3 regions of the Gracilibacillus sp. HCP3S3_G5_2 genome follow, and region 1 is predicted to be linked to each of the others. Evidence: riboswitches for the same ligand, from Rfam matches in the RefSeq annotation. Region 1 holds a riboswitch; each other region holds the start of a gene.
The links. Region 1 has a riboswitch for cyclic di-GMP ahead of ACTNEP_RS10380 (methyl-accepting chemotaxis protein). Riboswitches for the same ligand answer to the same signal wherever they lie in the genome.
Positions count from the first base shown of each region.

Region 2: it holds a riboswitch for cyclic di-GMP, as region 1 does, so the genes downstream of both, ACTNEP_RS06180 (anti-repressor SinI family protein) here and ACTNEP_RS10380 (methyl-accepting chemotaxis protein) in region 1, are expected to answer to the same signal.
Region 3: it holds a riboswitch for cyclic di-GMP, as region 1 does, so the genes downstream of both, ACTNEP_RS09720 (response regulator transcription factor) here and ACTNEP_RS10380 (methyl-accepting chemotaxis protein) in region 1, are expected to answer to the same signal.

Region 1 covers NZ_JBQHXU010000006.1:51,421-53,695, reverse strand. Annotated here, with positions in the region: gene ACTNEP_RS10380 (methyl-accepting chemotaxis protein) at 1-1,483, opposite strand, end outside; cyclic di-GMP riboswitch class I at 1,567-1,647, opposite strand; gene ACTNEP_RS10375 (Na+/H+ antiporter NhaC family protein) at 1,914-2,275, opposite strand, start outside.
Region 2 covers NZ_JBQHXU010000003.1:239,007-241,281, reverse strand. Annotated here, with positions in the region: gene ACTNEP_RS06185 (hypothetical protein) at 1-186, opposite strand, end outside; gene ACTNEP_RS06190 (phosphotransferase) at 1-1, shown strand, start outside; cyclic di-GMP riboswitch class I at 833-921, shown strand; gene ACTNEP_RS06180 (anti-repressor SinI family protein) at 957-1,091, shown strand; gene ACTNEP_RS06175 (NAD(P)/FAD-dependent oxidoreductase) at 1,348-2,275, shown strand, end outside.
Region 3 covers NZ_JBQHXU010000005.1:195,032-197,306, forward strand. Annotated here, with positions in the region: gene ACTNEP_RS09715 (YveK family protein) at 1-459, opposite strand, end outside; gene ACTNEP_RS09720 (response regulator transcription factor) at 649-1,278, opposite strand; cyclic di-GMP riboswitch class I at 1,380-1,479, opposite strand; gene ACTNEP_RS09725 (nitroreductase family protein) at 1,983-2,275, opposite strand, start outside.

The DNA.
Region 1 (2,275 bases):
TTAATTCTCCCGTTATTTCATTTAAAGTATTTATTAATGTAGATAAATACTCTACTTCTCTTTTTTGCTCTTCTGTAGTCTTCTCTGCAATATTGGCATCTAGTGCCGTTTCTTCTACAAGCTCTTGCATCGAATGCATGGCTTGCATCGTCTTTTTTGTCACAACAGCAGCCTCATCTGTTGATTGAGATATTACTTCTAAGTGATCCTTCGCTTCTATAACAGATTCAAAGATGTCCTGAAATATTTCACTTGTTCTTTTCATGCTCTGTTCACTTGTCTCTACCTTTTGTATCGTTTCATGTAACGAATTTTCCGATGATGCCGTATCGTCTTGGATAGCTTGAATTAGTTTGGTTACCTGACTTGCAGCATCAGCGGTTTGCTCTGATAGTTGTCTGACTTCATCTGCTACTATCGCAAAGCCTTTGCCATGTTCTCCTGCCCTTGCTGCTTCAATAGCAGCGTTTAATGCTAATAGGTTCGTCTGTGCTGATATATCGGTGATCAATTGAATAATATTGCTAATTTCAGAAGAACGGTTACTTAGAGACTGGAATGTTTCAGCTGTTTTGCTGATAGATGTAATCATCCCATTCATATGTTCTATCGTTTTTTTCAGTGTATCATTACCTAGCCTTACCTGCTGATCCGTCTCTTTCGTAATTTGAGAAACATCTGCGGATTGAGCATCTATCTCCTGCATTTTATTCGCAATCGTTTGCATATGCTGAACATTTTTACTTACTTTCTCTTTATGTAGTACAGCATCTTTGGCAATATTTTGAGTATGAGCCACATTTTTCTCCATAATTGCTTTGTTTTTCTCATCTAATTCATTTACTAATTGAGAGGTGTTTGTTAGTTTCTCTGTTGTTTCAGCTAATTTTTCCAGCATTCCTTCCAGCATTTTTTGATGGGTCTCTTTTTCAGTTAAATTCTCTGTCAGTCGCTGTCTAAGGATCACTTGCCAACCTACTGCTATCGATGTAGCAATTAAAAATAAAGCATGAATCAATAACATCGAAAATGAGTATGAGTCTGTACCAAACACATAATTACTAAAGAAAAAATAACCTAAAATATGCTGGAATGCGAATATGGTTGTCATGATACTAATTAGATCAATTCGCTCATAATAACCTATCATTGCTACAACCATAAATATCGAAAAGTGATATTCTACCATTCCTTCACCACCAGCAATCATGGAGATACTACTGAAGGTGATTGTTAACGTAATGAAAAAGGGGATAAGTTTATGTTCCTTATGACGAAGATACAATAGAAAGGTCATAAGAAAGAGCATAATTGGAATAAACAAAAGAATATTCAAGACAAGTGCTGACTGTGCTGCCGATGAACCATGATGAGCATGCCACATTTGAGATACATGAAGCACACGGTGTAACACGTGGACGCACACCGAAGCAAGAAGAACGCCGAAGGAAAAGATAAGTCCAACTCGATTTTTACCATTCATTTTAAGGTAACTCCTTTCTTAATCTGTGAAGATCGTTCATTTTGTCAAAAAGAGCTACCCGTATGAAGATAGGAATCTTCAATAATAGCAGCCCGGCTATCATAGTTACCTTTAGACCCGTGGCTTTGCGTCCCTATCTTTCAATAGGTTTGCTCTTGTATTATAGGTAGATAATCACAGTACTATTGACTTACTGTTGAATTGTAACACAATTAAAAAACAATGTGTATTATTTCACTTAAATTATTTTAATCAATCCAACTTTTTCACTAGATAAAAGTTTAACGGAGTCTAGTAAAGAAAAAAGACTTGGCAACAAAATGCCAAGTCTTCACAAGAAACGTGTCTTTGTTTGCGAGGTAGTAGTCGATATCTAGCGAATGGGATTAGGTATCTCGTCAACTTTAATTGATATCTCGTGAATAGCTCTTTATTTAGGTGGTTGTGTTAATTCCTCTCCATTTTTCCCTTGGTAACGTAATCCCCATCCGGTTAATGCAGCCACTAACATGACGATAACAAGGAACCAGCCTTGGAATACAAAAGGGAAAACAGCTGTTGGCGCAACAACCGGGAGCCATTCATATGTTTCCCGCATCATACTAATCGTGGACCAGCCAAGCAATACTGGTGCCCCCCAAGGGAAGATATAACCTAATGCTGATGTGATCGCATCAAGCATGTTTGCACGACGGTAACGATGAATTTTATATTTTTCACCTATTTCACGAACAAAAGGTGCCGCTGCAATTTCGGCAGCTGTGTTAATCGTGATAGCACTGTTTAATAAGG
Region 2 (2,275 bases), on a different contig from region 1:
AATCCATTCCAATTGAAAGGCAATAAGTATACCAATAAGAATTGCTAATAATAACACATCGAAGGTTGTTGGTATAAGAACTGTTCGTATAGCTTGAAAAATTACTATTGGAAGTGTACACCTTTCACAAATTACTATCCATTCTCGAGCCCAAGGCGGTAAACGGTAACGATAATAACGAGCCAAAAAATCACCTCATTCACGATAAGATAAATAGACGTATACTGTAGTTTATGCACTAATAATTGGAATTGTACCCCAATTTTATTCACTTTCCTCGAAAGCTAAAAAAAGGTCAACTATTTGGTTAGAGATATTATCCATTGGAGGAAAAAACTAGTACAATTTTCTTAAAAATAACTATTTTGCAGGAATATAAAGGAGAAATATCGAATATATACAAGATAATAGGTATTTTGGAATTAGCTAAAAAGTGATAGTGTTTTTGATAAGGTTGCTGCGAACATATGTTGATTTGGAAGGGAGTGAACGATTATATTTAATGCTTAATTCAAAAGAAAATCATATAGTCTCGTGTAATTGGGCCTATTTACCTTTAGTAGCAAAAATTAAGGATAATAAAGTGCGTCTGTTATCACTAGGCGTATCCCTTTTTTACTTGAAGTTTATAAGTGAGGGACGTACAGACGTTTAGTACAGTGATAATGCATGTAGTTATTAAAAAAATAAAAAATAGTTTAATAATCAACTGTAAATCTCTTGTGATCTTGCAGTAGATACGTGGAGTGACAACATAAATAATAAAATGAAATATGAGCAAAAAATAAACTATCACAAAACATGCTTATCCAGTTGTAGCTTGGACAACTTGATCAGAAAAAGGCAAACCTATTGAGAAATAGGGACGCAAAGTTCCAGGTCCGTATAATACAAATATTATCGGATGGCTGTGCTGCCTGAAATACAGTAGTGTATTTTAGGAGGGGAATACGTTTATGGCTATAAAAGTAAAAGTGGATTATGAATGGCTTTACTTAATAGCAAAAGCAAAGGAAAAAGGTTACACTTTAGTAGAAGTAAGAGAATTTCTTAATAAGAGTAAAAGCAAGTCCAACGTGCAACAAAACTGATGATAAAACCCTACTACATAGGGTTTTTTATTTTAGAGGCGTAAGTAGCAAAAACGAGAAGATGTATTTGAATGACTCTTACCTTTACGTGGGAATACTTTTTATTCAATTTACTATGAAGGTTTGATGGGGGATGATAGACGAAAAAAGGCAATTTTGATATACTGTCAGCAATTATACCGATACATACAAATCGAAAAAAAGGTGAAAACTATCGTAATTATAAATAGATATATAACTGGAAAGGAAGGATTTGATGACAGGAAATAAACCTAAGATTGTTGTACTTGGCGCAGGTTATGCAGGTATGATGACTACCAAGCGTTTAACACAACAATTTGAGCCAGAAGAAGTGGATATTACATTAGTCAATAAACACAATTATCATTATCAAACAACATGGTTACATGAAGTAGCTGCGGGTACCATTGATGTAAATCGTTCTCGGATTATGATTTCAGACGTCATTAACACCCGTCGAGTACATTTTATTCACGATACGGTTGTCAAAATTAACAAAGAGCAAAAGACTGTACAATTAGAGAACGGGGAAATAGATTATGATTATTTAGTCATTGGTTTGGGGTTTGAAAAAGCCACATTTGGTATTCCGGGTATGGACGAGCATGCTTTTTCGATTCAAAGTGTTGATACTAGCCGTATGATTCGAGATCATATTGAGTATCAGTATGCTCGTTATCGTAATGAGAAAAATCCTGACCCAAGCATGCTAACTATCGTTGTAGGTGGGGCAGGCTTTACCGGTATCGAATTTTTAGGAGAATTAGCAGAACGTGTTCCAGTATTATGTAAAAAATATGATATTCCACGTCAAGATGTAAGGATTATCGATATTGAAGCAATGCCAACCATTTTACCCAATTTTGACGAGGAATTACTGAATTATGCTAAGGAATCACTGGAACATCGTGGTATTGAATTTCAACTTAATACGATGATTAAAGAAGTAAAAGAAGATGCAGTAATTGTTGGAGATGAAGAAGAAGAAATTAAAGCTGGTACGATTGTTTGGACTGGTGGAGTACAAGCAAATCGAATTGTCGGGGAATCAGGCTTTGAATTAACAAAAGGAAAAGTGAATGTGGACGCAACATTGCGTGCTCCAGGTCATGATGAGGTGTTTATTTTAGGTGATTGTGCGTGGGTAATGAATAATGAAACTG
Region 3 (2,275 bases), on a different contig from region 1:
ATTGTTGACATTCATTAACTCCGGTAAATCCTCACGGAATATTTCTACTGTTGTATTGGCAATTTCGGCTGCCACTGCTGGATCATAGTCTGTCGCTGTTAAGGTAACAACCTGTGAATTTTCAGAATTGGATAATGATAATTTTCCACTTAATGCTCCTGTTGAAATCGTTAAGTTCATTTCATCTACTACTTGTTCTAATATCCGGTTACTTGTAATAATATCGTTATATGTATTGATAATCTCTACGTTGGAACGTATTTGGTTCAGGTCGACATTATTCGTCTCATTCGTATCTTGGTTTACAATAAATTGAGTACTAGATTGATAGGTTGGTGTTAAAACAAAGAAACTAACAATAGCACTTATAGCTGCTGCACCAACAATTAATACTATAATGAGTAATATACGCTTTTTCAGGACTTCAAAAATCTCTTTCAAAGATATCGTTTCTTCCATTTTGTAACCTCCGCATATAGTCTATCAGATGATTTTTGTCGATTATTTTCACTAGGATCACACCACATAATCGAAATTATAACATAAACTTTTTTTATTTGTCATAACTATCTGATGATTTCTTGAAATTTTTTCTAGTATTGGATATAAAAAAAAGCCTGTGCATTCTCTTGCACAGGCTTTCTCTCGCTATGAAACACGGAACCATTGGTTTTTTAACGCAGTGATTACGGCATTCGTTCGATCTGGCACTTCTAATTTTCTCAAGATCGAGCTGATATGATTTTTAACGGTTTTATCAGTAATATATAATTTCTCACTAATTCGATGGTTACTATAACCCTTTGTTAAGAGCTCCATTACTTCCCATTCTCGGTTAGTGAACACCCCTACTGGTCGTCTTTCTTTACGGCTGTGAATTTCACGGTAATCTCCTAACAAAACCGCTGAAAGCTCTTCATGAATATAATGCTGTCCAGTAAGAATCTTCTTTATCGCATGAATAAGTTCTTCTTTTTCCATTCCATTATAGAAATAACCATGGAGATCCATTTTAAAAAGCTCTGTTAACGCTGGGTGAGAGGTATCCTCTGTCCAGACAATAATTTTCTTGTTGTTTTCCATGTATGTCTCAATTAAATTCATCGTATTTTCATTCGTGTCAATATCAATGATGAGTAGGTCAATAATATAGTCTCGGAGTTTGCCTTGCTGCTTTGGTTCTACTGCAATAACATCATATGATTTAAACTCATTAGAAAGGACCCCTTCTAAACCTTGTCGATAGATAGAAGCTTCTTTCACTATCGCTATACGCATTGATATTTCCTCCTGTTTTCTTTTTTAATATAATAAAAAGGCTATTTCTCCTTATCAAGTACAGAAATAGCCTAAAACAACATACATATAAGTTAAGTATTTTAGGTAACCAGGCTGCCATAGGTAATATGATTCATGTATACTACCCTTAGACCCTAGGCTTTGCGTCCCGTTTTTTCAAGCGGTTTGCCTTTTTCTTACTATTTTACTCTGTAGTTTATACTACATCTTTCCTATCTCTTTTTCAACAAAAAGGAATAAAAGTATACAAAAATAATCCGAAAGTTATATTAATTGGTAATAATATGGTAGTTTTGAGAGTCTATTTGTTTATATTATTTTGTATATTTTTGTCGAACAAAAGGTGTTACTGTCTTTTCTTGGAGGTGGCTAATTTTTAGGTACATATAACCTGTTTTTTTGTCAAAATAGACGCTAGCAAATGAAGGCCAGAGTAGTTTTTAAATTAATTAGTTTAACTTATGGGCTAATATGTAGGAAGGAAGACTTCAGTATCAAATACTCTTGCGTTTAATAATTAGACAAATCTTTGAACAGGGATAAACGATTACCCAACACCACAGGATGCATCATTAATCTGTATGGATCGATCAGACCAGATGGAACAAATCTTGTTCCTCCATGTGCCGAGGGACTTATCTAGCCAACAACGATCTCATAAAAAAAAAGAACCTGATCTACTTTCAGGCTCTAAACTCTCCTTCCATCACCGTTTCAGTCAGTGGACGACGATTGGAAGGTAATTCGCGTTCTTGGAATTTTTCATCTAATTTATCTTTTTCATCCTGGTAACCAATTGCTATAACGGCATGAATAGCAAATTGTTCCGGAATGTTTAGTACTTCACGAGCTTTATCCTTATGGAATCCGCCCATTGCATGCGTTATGAGACCGTTCTTCATCGCCTGTAATGATAAATATCCCCAAGCTGCTCCAGTATCAAAGCAATGTGATCCACCTGCTTCTGTGTCTGAAA